DNA from 3 places in the Caballeronia sp. J97 genome. Region 2 is predicted to be linked to each of the others. Evidence: riboswitches for the same ligand, from Rfam matches in the RefSeq annotation. Region 2 holds a riboswitch; each other region holds the start of a gene.

Evidence for each region. A riboswitch is a leader RNA that binds a small molecule or an ion and turns the genes downstream of it on or off. The one in region 2 is predicted to bind cobalamin.
Region 1: another riboswitch for cobalamin. It lies ahead of cobG (precorrin-3B synthase); the one in region 2 lies ahead of U4Y90_RS03925 (TonB-dependent receptor domain-containing protein).
Region 3: another riboswitch for cobalamin. It lies ahead of cobW (cobalamin biosynthesis protein CobW); the one in region 2 lies ahead of U4Y90_RS03925 (TonB-dependent receptor domain-containing protein).

Annotation. Positions count from the first base shown of each region.
Region 1 is NZ_CAJMZL010000003.1:295,266-300,335, reverse strand. It holds gene U4Y90_RS08000 (precorrin-8X methylmutase) at 1-251, opposite strand, end outside; gene cobG (precorrin-3B synthase) at 238-1,542, opposite strand; cobalamin riboswitch at 1,579-1,768, opposite strand; gene cbiE (precorrin-6y C5,15-methyltransferase (decarboxylating) subunit CbiE) at 1,845-3,056, shown strand; gene U4Y90_RS07985 (cobalt-precorrin-5B (C(1))-methyltransferase) at 3,063-4,169, shown strand; gene U4Y90_RS07980 (cobalt-precorrin-6A reductase) at 4,166-4,912, shown strand; gene cobM (precorrin-4 C(11)-methyltransferase) at 4,909-5,070, shown strand, end outside.
Region 2 is NZ_CAJMZL010000001.1:858,363-863,432, forward strand. It holds gene U4Y90_RS03920 (iron ABC transporter permease) at 1-229, opposite strand, end outside; gene U4Y90_RS03925 (TonB-dependent receptor domain-containing protein) at 265-2,139, opposite strand; cobalamin riboswitch at 2,219-2,543, opposite strand; gene U4Y90_RS03930 (ATPase) at 2,806-3,174, shown strand; gene U4Y90_RS03935 (cell division protein ZapA) at 3,171-3,485, shown strand; RNA gene ssrS (6S RNA) at 3,591-3,772, shown strand; gene U4Y90_RS03945 (EVE domain-containing protein) at 3,871-4,329, shown strand; gene U4Y90_RS03950 (SIMPL domain-containing protein) at 4,441-5,070, shown strand, end outside.
Region 3 is NZ_CAJMZL010000003.1:307,408-312,477, reverse strand. It holds gene U4Y90_RS08045 (cobyrinate a,c-diamide synthase) at 1-1,064, opposite strand, end outside; gene cobO (cob(I)yrinic acid a,c-diamide adenosyltransferase) at 1,070-1,672, opposite strand; gene U4Y90_RS08035 (cobalamin biosynthesis protein) at 1,953-2,378, opposite strand; cobalamin riboswitch at 2,481-2,738, shown strand; gene cobW (cobalamin biosynthesis protein CobW) at 2,860-3,945, shown strand; gene cobN (cobaltochelatase subunit CobN) at 3,951-5,070, shown strand, end outside.

The DNA.
Region 1 (5,070 bases), on a different contig from region 2:
CCTTCGGCGACCATGCGGGCATCGCACAGGATCGGCGCGCCCGCCAAGAGCGCGGCTCGTCCGGCGCTGCCCGCGCCGCCGGAAAAGCGCAGATCGCTCACGATATCGACCATGCCGCACGCATGGATCAGGCGCACAGCGAGCTTTTCCAGATCGGCGGGAACGGCGGCGAGGTCGGCTTCGGCGCGGATCGTCGCAAAAGACTGGCGATAGATCTCCGCGCCGTCGCGGATGTAGTCAGGTTTCGGCATGGTTCCGGGCGATCCGTTCGGCCGCCTCTTCGATGGTCAGGTTGCGCGCGACGGCTCGTGCGTCGCGATGGAAGTCGTATCGGCCCGGCGCGACTGCATAGAGCGTCACCGGAACCGGATGCGCCGCCGCGCACGAGCGCTCGCAGCCGCTCACATGCACCTGTGCCTCGTCGCGCGATTCACGCGCGGGCAGGAGCGCGGCGAGCCGATGCGCATCGGCTTTGGTATCGGCGCGGCTTTTCGCGCAGCCTTCGGAGCCCGCGCATGCGATGACGCGCGCGAGCGGATCGCGTGCGTCGGTGGCGAGGCCGAGCGCGCGCAGGCGCTGCAGCACGACCTGTGTTTCATGCGCCGCGATGCCGGATATCAGCACGCTTTGCCACGGCGTCATCGTCAGGCGGCCTTCGGCGTGGGTGTCGGCGAGATCGGCGAGGGCTTCGAGAAGCGTCGCGTCGAGGCGTCCGAGGGGCGTTTGCGCGCCGGCGTACCACGTCGCGCGCTGCGGCTCTGCATGCGCACCGAGGCGCAGCCATCCATCGGCGGGTTCGCGATGCCATGCATCGGCGTTCGCATCGAAACGCAAGGCTTCGGCGAAACGCGCAGTGCCGATCCGCGCCAGCAGATCGCGCATGCGCGGTTCGTCGGGCGCGGCGAGCGCGAGAAACCTGCGCAGCACGTCCACGACGAACATCGCCAGATCGCTTCGGGCAACCGCGCCGAGCGGATGCTGTCGCATCGTCCCGGCAAAACCGAATACGAAACGCGCGCCGTCGTCGAGGGCGGAAAGCCATAGATCGTGCGGATGGTCGAGCATCGCGAGGCGCTCGCCGGCGTCGAGCTGGAGCGCGAATTTGGGCGACAGCGCGTGCAGCGATGCATCGGCCTGCATCGCATCGATGACACCGGCGGCGAGCGCGCGCGTGCCGTCGCTGGCGAGCGGGCTCAGCATCACGTTGCGGATGTCGTCGCCGCCCGCCGCCGACGGGCCGAGGCCCGCGTCGAGCGCGATGTCGACGAGCGCCGCGTGCGCGTCGTCGCGAATGCCGCGCAGTTGCAGATTCGCGCGATTGGTCACTTCGATGACGCCCGAGCCGCAGACACGCGCCGCGCGCGCAACGGCCCGCGCCGCGTGCGCGCTCAGCACGCCGCCCGCGAGCCGCAGGCGCGCGAGCCCGCCGTCGCGCGCGGGCACGATGCGCATCAGGCCCGGACATGCGCAGGCGCGCGGCGCGGCGGTGAGCGTTGAGCGGTCGAAAGAATTCAAAAGCGTGACCCGTTGGGCTTCGCGCATGATGAGCGAACCGGTACACCCCGCCCGGTCGGCGTCGCGCGAATGCGGTGAGTCGGCAGGTCTCTTGGCTGGCAGGTCGACATTCGCGCCGGCCTTCCCGGTAAAAACCAGTGGCAGTGGAGCGCGGACTCGCTGCGTACAATTGCGGGGGCAGCCACAGTTTCGCTGTGTTCCCTTTTAAGCCCTGGGTGTCGCAACCCCGGGCGCCGACGGACCTGTATTATGCCCGCTTTTATCGACCCTCCGAGCGCTTCCGGCGAGCATCCGGGCATGCGATCGGAATCGCAACAAGGAGGCCGCGCATGTCGAACTGGCTGACCGTGGTGGGAATCGGCGAAGACGGCTGGCATGGCCTTTCCCGCGTCGCGCGCCGCGCGCTGCTCGAGGCCCAGTCGATTCACGGCGGCGAACGTCATCTCGCGCTGCTGCCGGCGCGCATCGCCGCGCGCCGCGTCGCGTGGCCGAAGCCCTTTTCTATCGATGCCGTGCTCGCCGAGCGCGGCGACGGCAAGACCCGCATTTGCGTGCTCGCGAGCGGCGATCCGATGTGCTTCGGCGTCGGCGCGACCCTCGCGGGCGAAGTCGCCCAAGGCGAAATGCGCGTCATTCCCGCGCCGTCTTCGCTGTCGCTCGCGGCGGCGCGCTTGCGCTGGGCGCTGCAGGACGCGGTGTGCGTGTCGCTCGTCGGACGGCCGGCCGCGTCGTTGCTCGCGAGCCTGCATCGTGGCGTGCGCCTGCTGGTGCTGAGCGCCGATGGCGCGTCGCCCGCCGCCGTCGCCACGCTCCTGACCGCGCATGGCTTCGGTGCGAGCCGCATGACCGTCTTCGAGCACCTCGGCGGAAGCAACGAGCGCCGCATCGACGAGCGGGCCGACGACTGGCGCGAGCCCGTCGTCGCCGCGCTCAATCTCGTCGCGATCGAATGCCGGACGCACGCCGGCCACGCCGGGCCGCCGCTCACGCCCGGTCTCGCCGACGACGCCTATCGTCACGACGGCCAGCTCACGAAGCGCGACGTGCGCGCCGTGACGCTCGCGCGTCTCGCGCCGCAGCCGGGCGAGTTGCTGTGGGACGTCGGCGCGGGCTGCGGCTCGATCGGCATCGAATGGATGCGCGCGCACGGCGCGTGTCGCGCGATCGCGATCGAAGCGAACGAAAGCCGTCAGCGTCTCATCGAATACAACCGCGATGCGCTCGGCGTGCCCGCATTGCAGCTCGTCAGGGGCGAGGCGCCGGCCGCGCTCGACGGGCTGCCCGCGCCCGACGCCGTGTTCATCGGCGGGGGATTGACCGCGCCCGGCGTGCTCGATGCGTGCTGGGGACGCCTGCGTCAGGGCGGACGGCTCGTCGCCAATGCGGTGACGCTGCAAAGCGAAGCGGCGCTCGTCGAATGGCGCGCGCGGCACGGCGGCGAGCTGACGCGCATCGGCGTCGCGCAGGCGGAGCCGCTCGGCAGCTTCGATACCTGGCGCCCGGCGCTGCCGATCACGCTCCTGCACGCGAGCAAACCGTGACGCGCCATGCGTGAAGAAACGCCGGAACAGGCCGCGCCGCTCAGAAGCGGCTACACGACCGGAAGCTGCGCGACCGCGACGAGTCTCGCGGCCGCGCGCCTGTTGCTGCTCGGCGAGACGGACGAGCGCGCGGAGATCGCATTGCCGAAGGGCCGAAACGTGACGATGACGCTTTCTTTCTGCCGCCGCATATTCGAGGAAAGCGACGCAAGCGCCGCGGCCGAAGCCGGCGTGATCAAGGATGCGGGCGACGATCCCGACGTTACGCACGGCGCGCTCGTGTTCGCGCGCGTGCGTTTGTCGGACGAACCCGGCGTGCGTTTTCACGCGGGGCCGGGCGTCGGGACGGTGACCCGCGCGGGCCTCGCGCTCGCGGTCGGCGAACCGGCGATCAATCCGGTGCCGCGCCGCATGATGACCGAACATCTCGACGCGCTCGCCGCGACCGTCGGCTATCGCGGCGGCTTCGACGTGAGCATCGGCGTGGAGAACGGCGAAGCGCTCGCGCAAAAGACGATGAATCCGCGCCTGGGGATCGTCGGCGGTTTGTCGATACTCGGCACGACGGGCATCGTCAGACCGTTTTCGTGCTCGGCGTACATCGCGTCGATTCATCAGGGCATCGATGTCGCGCGGGCGAACGGATACCGGCATATCGCCGCGTGCACCGGCAATCAGAGCGAGGACGCGATGCGCGCGCGCTACGGCCTGCCCGACATCGCGCTGATCGAAATGGGCGATTTCGTGGGCGCCGTGCTCAAGCACTTGCGCCGCGCGAGCGTCGACAAGCTGAGCCTGTGCGGCGGCTTCGGCAAGCTCTCCAAGCTGGCCGCGGGGCACATGGATCTGCATAGCCGAAGCTCGAGCATCGACTTGCCGATGCTCGCCGTCTGGGCCGCCGATGCGGGCGCGAGCGAGGCGCTGCTGGCGTCGATCCGCGCGGCGAACACGAGCCAGGAAGCGCTCAAGCTCGCCCGCGCCGAAGGGGTCGCGCTCGGCGATATCGTGTGCCGCCGCGCGCGCGATGTCGCGCTCGACGTGTTGCCGCCAGGCATCGAAGTGGAGACGTTCGCGATCGACCGGCAGGGCACGATCGTCGGGAGCGCGGCATGACGCGCGTGCTTCTGCTCGGCGGCACCGGCGACGCGCTCGCGATCGCGCGCGCGCTGCCCGCCGCGCATGTCTACAGTCTCGCGGGCCTCGGGCGTGTGCCGGGCGATCTGGCGTGCGCGGTGCGCGTCGGCGGTTTCGGCGGCATCGACGGGCTCGGGCGTTATCTGCGCGAGGCGCACATCGCGCTCGTCGTCGATGCCACGCATCCGTATGCCGCGCAAATGAGCCGTCACGCGCGCGACGCGTGCACGCGCGCGGGCGTGCCGCTCTGGGCGGTGCGTCGTCCGGCGTGGCGGCCGCAATCGGGCGACGACTGGCGCGAAGCGGCGGACTGGCGCGGAATTGTCGAACGAATCGCGCCGTTTCATCGGCCGCTTTTCACGCTCGGGCGCGAGGCGCTCGTCCATCTGCATGAAATCCCCGCGTCGCAGCACTGGACGATCCGCTGTCTCGACGCGCATCCGGGCAACGAGCGCGCGAGCATCGTCGATGCGCGCGGGCCGTTCGATCTCGCCGGCGAACGCGCGCTGTTCGATGCCGCGCGTATCGATGTGATCGTCAGCAAGAACAGCGGCGGGGGCGCGACCGAAGCGAAGCTCGCCGTCGCGCGTGAACGCGGCTTGGCCGTCGTGATGCTCGCGCGTCCCGCGCTGCCCGGCGCAGACCGCACTTTCGACGATGCCGCGAGCGCGCGAGATGCGCTCTTGCATTGGCTCGACCGAACCCACCCATCGCGAACATGACCGTCTATTTCATCGGCGCCGGACCCGGCGATCCCGAACTCATCACAGTCAAGGGCCAGCGGCTGATCCGCGCGTGTCCCGTGATTCTCTACGCCGGCTCGCTCGTGCCGAAGGAAGTGCTCGACGGGCATCGCGCGACGCAGTGCATCGACACGGCC
Region 2 (5,070 bases):
CTGTCGCGAGCAGCGCACCCGACGCGAAGCCCGCGAGCGCGCGCGGCAGACGCAGGGTGAGCACGATTTCATCGGCGATATCGGGTGTCGATGCATGCGCGTGAAAGAGCGCGCCGAGCGCATGCGACACGGGCAACGCGACGCTGCCCATCGCGAGCGACGCGACGAGCACGACGAGCGCCGCCGCGCCGAGCGCGATCCAGATCGCGGCCGCGCGGCTCGCGTTCATCGGGCGCCCGAAGCGAGCATGTTCAATCGCGCCGCTCACGACGGATGCCAGCCCAAGGTGATGTAGGCGCCGCGCCGTGGCGTGTTGTACGAGTACGCAAGCTCATAGTCCTTGTCGAACAGGTTGTCGATGCGCGCCGTGACGTACCACGACTTCGAAATATCGTAGCGCGCCGAAAGATTCACGACGCCGTAGCCCGCGAGCGTCGAATCGTAGTCGCTCCGCTGCCCGCTCACGATCCATTCGCCGCCGACGCGCCAGCGCCCGATCGTGCGATGCGCCGTCAACGTCGCGAAGCGCCGCGCCCGTCGCGTCAGATCTTCGTTATTCGTTTCGTCGACGGGATTCTGAAACGTCACGCCCGCGCGCACATCGGTTGCGCCGAGATGTCCGGCCCACGATCCCTCGATGCCCTGCACCTTCGCGCGCCCGACGTTCTGCGCGACATAGTAGAAGCCGCCGTCGGACACATAGTCGATCAGATTCGAATAGCGCGTCTGGAAGAGCGTCACGCGCATCACGCCGAGCGCATTCGATGCGTACTGCAACGCCGCCTCGACCGAGTGACTGCGCTCCGGCTGAATCGACGGATTGCCGCTGAACGGATAGTAGAGATCGTCGAAGCTCGGCGCGCGAAACGATGCCGAATAGCTCGCGCTCGCCCTCCAGTGCGCATCGAAGTTGTACGCGTAGCCCAGATAGTAGCTGTTCGCGCCGCCGAAATCGGAATACTGATCGTGACGCAGATTCGCCTGCAATTCGTTCGCGCCGATGTGCCCCACATAGCCCGCGAACACCGAGTTCACGTGACGATCGGGCGCGCTGAACTGATCCGAATCGAGCGTCTGGTCGAGATGCTCGTAACCGAGGAGCAGCTTGTGCGCATCGCTGATTCTGAAGTCGTTCTGCCACGTGTACTGCCGGTTCTCCGAATCGAAGCGGTTCGTATAGACGCCGTTCTGCTCGATGTTCGCGCGGTCCTGCCCCTGCGCGATCGTGAAGTGCGTGGTCCAGTTGCCGGTGATCCGGCCATTCGCGAACACCGACGCCGAACGCACGCGATCGTGCGACTCGTTGATGTCGGTGGGCAGGCCGTGGGCATCGTCGAAACTGTTGATGCCGTTCGATTGCAGAAAGCGCACGCCCGCGTCCCACTTGTCGCTGAACTTGTGACGCAGCGTCGCGGCAACGCTCTCGTTCAGATAGCCGTTCGCGTTCGGATTCGCACCGGGCGCGATCGCCGGATCGATCGATGAAAAACCGTCGGTCTTTTCGCGCGAGACGTTCAGGCTGAAGGTCGTGCGGCCGTCCGCATCGAGCGCGCCGTTGACGCCCGCCGATTGCCGCTGCGTGTGGTAGCTGCCGTATTCGGCCTCGAAGTCGAAGCGTGGCGGATGCGGCTCGCCTTCCTTCGTGAAAATTTGCACGACGCCGCCGATCGCATTCGAGCCGTACAGTGCCGACACATTGCCGTTCACGACTTCGACGCGGCCGATCTGATCGAGCATCAGTTGCGATAGCTGCGCCGCGCCGAGCGACGCCGATTCGACGCGCACGCCATCGATCAGCACGAGCGATTGCGACGACGCCGCGCCGCGTATGAAAAGCCCCGAGTTCGCGCCCGGCCCGCCGTTGCGCGTGATCTGCACACCGGGCGCGAGCGCGATGAGGCCGAGCGCATCGCCGGCGTTCGAGTCGGCGATGTCCTGTTCGTCGAAGACCGATGTCTGCGGAATCGATTCGGCCAGCGCTTGCGGCGCGCGCGTCGCCGTGACGACGACGGGCGCAAGCGTTTGCGAGGTGTCGTCCGCGGCGTGGGCGGTGTGTGCAAGCGGCAAGGCGCTCACGGCGGCGACGAGCGCGCCATGACGAGAGAGGCCGTTCCTGAACGCGGCCAGTGGCAATACCATGCGTGAAGTGTCCGTTTCGCGTGAGCGCGACCCCGCTCCCCGCGAGGACGATGCGCGACCAACGCATGGCGCAATCAGCGCCGATGCGTCGAACTCCGGCCGGTATCCGGGCTGGCGACGAATCGTCTCGCCTTCCCGCGCATCGTGCGCAGTGGCGTCGACACGTTTCTTGCAGTCGATTCGAGCGACGAACCCGGTGCGATGAAATTCGACACGCTCGCGCTGCAAAAACGCGCATGAGACGACTTGCAACTTGCGTTGCGGTCGCTTACCGTTGCGGGGGCAGCACAGGTTGGCTCGTCCCCGGTTCGTCCCGCAGGACTTCGTGGACTTCGCTCCCTGTTTCCCGTTTGACTGCATCCGCGAGATCCGCGGACGCGAGCACCAAAAGTGCGGCAAGTGTAGGAGCGCGTGTCGGGACCGTCAAGGAAGGACCACCGGGCGGCGCCGGCAGACGGCCGGCGCATGACGAATCGAACGAGAATCGGCCGAGCCTTTACGAGCGTTGCCAGGCGCTCGCGTTTTCTGCACACGAATGCATGACGACATGCGCTTGATTCGAAGAATTAAGCGTGAGATCGCATGCTGTTACGTCTCGAAACGAGACAATTATCGGAAGCTCCGTTGAACCGCGCTAAAATGCGAGGTCTTTAGAGGACGCAGCACATGCTCAACGAACTCGAATCACTGTCAGGAAATATCGGCCGGCTGATCCAGATCAGCGAGCGCCACAAGCAGGCGCATCAGGCGCTGCAGGACCAGCTCGAACAACTGCGCGCCGACTATGCGAACGTGCAGGCCGAACTGGCGCAAGTGCGCGAAGAGCGCGACACGCTGCAATCCGAACGCGACTCGCTCTCCGCGAAAATCGACGATGCGCAAGTGCGTCTCAACGCGATTCTCGAAAAGCTGCCGCGCGCGAAGTCCGGGCAACATGCCGAGTCCGACAATCAACTCGATCTCCTCGAAGCCGATTCCCAGGAAGCACATGAAGCGGAATTGCACGGCGAGCATCATCAAGGAGAGAAGGCATGACGACCACGCAGATCGAAGTATCCATTCTCGGGCAGCCGTATCGTCTCGCCTGTTCGCCGGAAACGGAAGGCGCATTGCGCGAAGCCGTCGCGCGCGTCGACGCCGAGATGAACAAGGTGCGCAATGCGAGCAGCGTGCGCGGCACCGATCGCATCGCGGTCATGGCGGCGCTTTCGCTGGCGTCGGAATTGCTTAAGCTGCAGGACAGCGTGCGCCACGGCGAGGCCTTCCCCGCCGAAGAAATCCGCCGCACGATGCACTCGATGAACGAGCAACTGGGCGCCGTCATCGCGCAATACGAAGCGCAGTGAGATGCCAGCGCGTCGAGTCAATCAGCGCGCGATGTCAATCGAAAAAAGAAACCACCGAAGTGACCGGAAGAGGCTGCAGAAGGCAAACGATTGGTGTAGAGTGACGTTTCCCTGCCTGGTACGCCAAGGTCATATATTCCTTGAACCAATGCTACATTGGCACGGTTGCGGAACCTTGCAGCACGGGCGCGCGCGTCGCTAGTCCGATGTACCCGAAGTGTTGCTTACCGCGACCAATCTTGAACCGAGGTTCAGGATGCCGGCCTAGCGGCTATGGCGGGGACCTCATTCAAGAAACGGCATCGGAAAAACCGATGCCGTTTTTGTTTGCATCGTTCATTCCCTCTTTCATTGAGCATCGTCGATTTCCGCATAGCGAACAATCATGCGCTACTGGCTGATGAAGTCCGAACCGGACGAAGCGAGCATCGATCATCTCGCGCACGCGCCGAAAAAAACCTTGCCGTGGACGGGCGTGCGCAACTATCAGGCGCGCAACTTCATGCGCGATCAGATGCAGGTCGGCGACGGCGTGCTCTTCTATCATTCGAGCTGCCCGGAGCCGGGCATCGCGGGCATCGCGAAGGTATGCTCGAGCGCTTATCCCGATCCCACGCAGTTCGATCCGAAGAGCGATTACTACGATCCGAAATCGACGCAGGAAACGCCGCGCTGGATGCTCGTCGACGTGAAGTTCGTGAAGAAGACGCCGCTCATCGCGCTCGCCGCATTGCGCGAACATGAAGAACTCGCGGACATGCAGGTGCTCGCGCGCGGCAACCGGCTGTCGATCACGCCGGTGACCGAAGCGCAATGGCGATTTATTACCGAGCACCTCGTCTAACACGGAACTTACGACTTCAGGACCGCGACTAAATCCCGTCGCACGTACGCGATGTCCTGGAGTCCTTCGATGATCAACAAGAAAACCGCCGCCGCGCTCGTGCTCCTCGCGATGTCCGGCGCTGCGCTCACGTTCTCTCAAGTCGCCGCTGCGCAAACGGTGATCACTCAGCCGCAGCCTTCGGGCGTGCTGTCACTTTCGGCGCAGGCCAGCGCGCAAGTGCCGCAGGATGTGGTCAACATCACGCTCTTCTACGAGCAGGAAGCGGCCGATCCCTCGTCGCTCACCAACACGCTCAATCAGCGCGCCGAGGCCGCATTGCGCGAGGCGAAAGGCGTCGACGGGGTGACCGCCAAGAGCGGCTCGTTCACCGTGTATCCGTCCACCGATCGCGACGGCAAGATCTCCGCGTGGCGCGGTCGCACGGAAGTCGTGCTCGAGTCGCATGACTTCGCGGCGGCGTCGAAGCTCGCGGGCAAGATGAGTTCGTCGATGCAAGTGGGCAGCGTCGCGTTCTCGCTGTCGCCCGAAGCGCAGCGCGCGGCCGAGCAGAAACTCGTCTCGCAAGCCATCGACTCGTTCCGCAAGCAGGCGCAAACTGCGGCGCAGGGGTTCGGCTACAGCAATTTCACGATTCGGGAAGTGAACGTCGGACATAGCGGCGTGCAGCCGCGCCCGGTCATGATGATGCAATCGCGCGCAATGAGCGCCGATGCGAAGATGGCCGCGCCCATCGCGATG
Region 3 (5,070 bases), on a different contig from region 2:
GACAACTTGCGCTGCATCGCGGCGTCGCCGGGAAGAATGCCGAGCATCGCGTGCCGGGTTCCTTCGATATCGGTCAGCGTATCCAGCAGATACAGCATCCCTCCACATTCCGCGACCACCGGCTTCGCTCGCGCGACGTGCGCCTCGATCGACGCGCGCGTCTGCGTATTCGCCGCGAGCGCCGCGGCATGGAGTTCGGGGTAGCCGCCGGGAAGATAGAGCGCGTCGGCATCGCGGGGCGCGGGGTCGCCGGCGAGCGGCGAGAACGTGCTGATGCGCGCGCCCATCGCGACGAGCAGATCGAGATTCGCCGGATAGACGAACGAGAACGCGGCGTCGCGCGCGATGGCGATATGCATGCCGTCGAGCAGGCGCGGCGGCGCGGCCAGCGTCGTATCGTCGAAATGAACGGGCGGCGGCAGGTCGGCGAGCGTGGTTTGCGCGATCGCATCGGCGGCGCGGTCGAGCCGTGCGTCGAGGCCCGCGACTTCATCGGGCTGCGTGAGGCCGAGATGGCGCTCGGGCAAGGCGATATCGTCCGCATTCGACAGATGGCCGCAATAGCGCAGCCCGTCGGGAATGGTCTCCGACAACATTTGAGCGTGACGCGGCGATGCCACGCGATTCGCGAGCACGCCGTGAAAGGGCACATCGGCGCGATAACGCGCGAGGCCGAATGCAATGGCGCCGAACGTCTGCGCCATGCCGTGCGCGCCGATCACCGCGAGCACGGGCACGTTGAATGCGGCGGCGAGATCGGCGCTGCTGGGCGTGCCGTCGAAAAGACCCATCACGCCTTCGATGAGGATCAGATCGGCTTCGCGCGCGGCCTGCGCGAGCAAGGCGCGGCACGCTTCGAGCCCGACCATCGACAGATGCAGCGAATAGACGGGCGCGCCGCATGCGCGTTCGAGAATCATCGGATCGAGAAAATCCGGGCCGGTCTTGAAGACGCGCACGTTCAGGCCACGGCGTGTGTGATGGCGCGCGAGCGCGGCCGTCACCGTGGTCTTGCCTTGATGCGACGCGCTTGCGCCGATGAAAAGAGCGGGGCAGTCGGGCATCGCGCTCAGAACTCGACGCCGCGTTGCGCTTTCACGCCCTGCTCGCGATAGGGATGCTTGACGAGCCGCATCTCGGTGACGAGGTCGGCGAGCTCGATCAACGCGTCCGGTGCGTGGCGTCCCGTCACGACGACATGCAGCATCGCGGGCCGCGCCTTCAGCACGTCGAGCACTTCATCGAGCGCCAGATATTCGTACTTGAGCACGGTGTTGAGTTCATCGAGCACGACCATCTGATACTCGCCGCTTTCGATCATGCGCCGCGCTTCGTTCCAGCCCTTGCGCGCGGTGGCCATGTCGGCTTCGCGGTTCTGCGTGTTCCACGTATAGCCATCGCCCATCGTGACGAAATCGCAATGGGCGATCGCGCCGAGGAAATCGCGTTCCGACGTATGCAGCGCGCCCTTGATGAACTGCACGACGCCGAGCTTCATGCCGTGTCCGAGCACGCGCACGGCCATGCCGAATGCGGCCGTGGTCTTGCCCTTGCCGTTGCCGGTGTTCACGATCAGAAGGCCCTTCTCGTGATCGGCGGCAGCCTGCTTTTTCTCGTGGCCTTCCTTGCGGCGCTGGGTCATGCGCAGATGCGATTCGGTATCGGTTTTCACGGGATCTCCACAGAAAGACGGCCGTATCGTACAACAGGCGGCGGTTTCGTAGCGGCTGCAACAGGGCGTTTTGGCGGGTTAATTCTGCGCTAACAGACGGTGTGCATCATGCAATCACGCCATCACCGAATTCAGGAGCAGGAAATGGACGCCTTGTACCTTTATCTGGAACTCGTCGCGCTCTGCGTGCTCGTCTGGCTTTGCCGCGACAAGTTCAAACCGGTTGTCGCGAAGCCGCCCGCCGATACGCCCAATCCGCGCACGACGGCCACGCCCGCACTCAAGTTCCGTTCGCGCAGGGCCCATGCGCCATTGCGATCGCGACGGTTACGCCACAATCGACCGTCCTTGGCACGATGAGCGTGTGCGCGTTGCCGGCCAGCAGCGCGCAAGGCTCGCATACGCCGTCGACGTTCATATGCTTCATCGCATGATGCGATATCGCGGTGCGCGGCGCTCGCGCGATTTCGTCGGCGCTGAAGAAACGCAGCGTCAGATGATGACGCTCGCAGAACGCGGACAATCCCGCTTCGTCCCGTTTCGCGTCGATGCTCGCGACGATCGCGATATCGCCGATGCCGTGCGTGCCCAGTGCGCCGCGCACCGCGTGTTCGATCGCATCGGCGCTCGTGCCCCGCCGGCAGCCGATGCCCACAGCGAGGCGCGCGACAGCGGGTGAATTCATGCGAGCGATGACGGATTCCATGGCGATCTGCGGGCGATTCGGGCGCGCTAACCTTACCACGGCGCATGAACGAGAAGCCTCGCGCGAGCGCGTCCTTTCTTGACGCTCGCGCCCGCCGGGCCTAGACTTTCACGCAGTTTTGGTGCTCGCGCGCGGATTCTCTCGCGCGCAGTTAAACGGGAAGCAGGGCGCGTTCGGTTCCATGTGTCGAACGGACGTCAACCTGCGCTGCCCCCGCAACGGTAAGCGATTCCCCGCACGCGACGTGTTTCATCGCATGTTCGGGAAGCCGGCTTCGAGGCCACTGCGCGTTACGGCGCGCGGGAAGGCGAAGCGGCGTCGTCGTCAGCCCGGATACCGGCCAGACTTTCAGAGGGGATCGCCGTCGCGGGGATGCGATGCGGCCCATGATCCATCGAAGCGTGCGTTTCCTTTTTCGTCCCGCCGCGTTGCGAAGCATCGCGCGACATGAATCGCACGCACCTGACGCCACGGAGCTACGATGCAAACCCGCAAGATTCCCGTCACGGTCGTGACCGGCTTTCTCGGCAGCGGCAAGACCACATTGATGCGGCATATCCTGTCCAATGCGCGAGGCCTGCGCGTTGCGGTGATCGTCAACGAGTTCGGCGAGCTCGGCATCGACGGCGAAATCCTGAAGGGCTGCGGCATCGGTTGCGACGATGAAGCCGGCTCGAGCGATCGCAACCTCTACGAACTCGCGAACGGGTGTCTGTGCTGCACGGTGCAGGAAGAGTTCTATCCGGTGATGGAGCAGCTCGTCGAGCGGCGCGAGCGTATCGATCACGTGCTGATCGAAACATCGGGCCTCGCGTTGCCGAAGCCGCTCGTGCAGGCGTTCAACTGGCCGTCGATCAAGAACGCCTTCACGGTCGACGCAGTCGTCACCGTGGTCGATGGTCCCGCTGCCGCGAGCGGCCAGTTCGCGGCGAATCCCGTCGCGGTCGATGCGCAACGCAAGGCCGATCCGAATCTCGATCACGAATCGCCGCTGCATGAGTTGTTCGAGGATCAGCTTTCGTCGGCGGATCTCGTCATCGTCAACAAGACCGATCTCATGGACGATGCCGCGCTGCAAAAGGTCGAAGCGCTCGTGCGTCCGGAGATTCCGCCCGAAGTGAAGATCGTGCCCGCGCACATGGGCAAGCTCGATGTGCATACGCTGCTCGGGCTCGAATCCGCATCGGAGGAGACGATTCATTTGCGCCAGGATCATCACGGCTCGGCCGACGACGAAGGCCATGCCGATCATCATCATGACGCATTCGATTCGGTCGTCGTGCATGGCAAGGTCGAATCGCGCGAGCAGGCGCTGGCGGCATTGCATGCGCTCGTCGAGCATCACACGATCTATCGCGTGAAGGGTTTCGCGGCGTTGCCGGGCGCGGCGATGCGGCTTGTCGTGCAGGGCGTCGGACGACGTTTCGACAGTTACTTCGATCGCCGCTGGCAGGCCGATGAATCGCAGGCGCAAAGCCGCTTCGTGCTGATCGGCGAAGACCTCGAACGCGACACGCTGCAGCGCGCGTTCGACGCCGCGCTCGCCGGCGCGCCCGTGCAGGCATAACGCCGATGCATCTGCTCCGCACGACGCCGGGAGGTTTCGTCGACGACACGCAGGGCGTCATGCGCATCGAGCAGACGCGCGCGCCGATCGTCGTGCTCAGTTCCGCCGACACGACGCTCGCCTTGCTCGCGAGCGTTTTTCCGCGTCTCGAAGCGGGCTTTCCGGACGTGCGGCTCGCGAATCAATCGTTCCTGCGTCAGCCTGCCTCGGTCGATTTCTATATCGACGACGTACTGCGTCACGCGCAGGTCGTGATCGTCGATCATCTCGGCGGCGAATCGTATTGGCCTTACGGCATCGAGCGGCTCGTCGCGCTCGCGAAAGAGCGCAAGCAGATGCTCGCGATGTTCTCGGGCGATCTCGCCGAAGACCCGAATCTCATCGGCAAAAGCACGGCGGATGCGGACTTTTGCCGGGAACTGTCGCGCTATCTGCGCGAAGGCGGCGCGCGCAACGCGGAGGAATTCCTGCGCACGATCGCGCATCGCGCGTTCGGATTCGGCCGCGAGCCGCAGCCGCCGAGCCCGCTGCCCGCAGTCGCGATCTATCATCCCGAGCGCGATATCGCGGCCATCGAAGACTGGCAGGCGCGCTGGACCGAAGGCGCGCCCGTCGCCGCCATTCTGTTCTATCGCGCGCATTTGCAATCGGGCAATACGGCGGTATTCGATGCGCTCATCGAGGCGCTCGAACAGGAAGGCATGAATCCGCTGCCGATCGCAATCTCGTCGCTGAAGGAAAGCGTGAGCCGCGAAGTGGTCGAACGCTTGTGCGCGGAGCATCGCGCATCGCTCGTGTTGAACACGACGGCGTTCGCGGCGAGCGTGATCGGTGATGACGAAGCATTCGAAGTCGCGGGCGATGCGCCCGTGCTGCAGGTCATCCTGAGCGGCGGCAACCGCGACGACTGGCAAAAGGACAATCACGGCCTGAACTCGCGCGATGTCGCGATGCATGTCGCGCTGCCCGAAGTCGATGGCCGCATCATTACGCGCGCGGTGAGCTTCAAGGGGCTCGCGTATCACTGCAAGCAAACGCAAGTGGATGTCGTGCGCTATCAGGCCGATACGGAGCGCGTGCGTTTCGTCGCGGAACTGAGCCGTCGCTGGTGCAAGCTGCGTCATA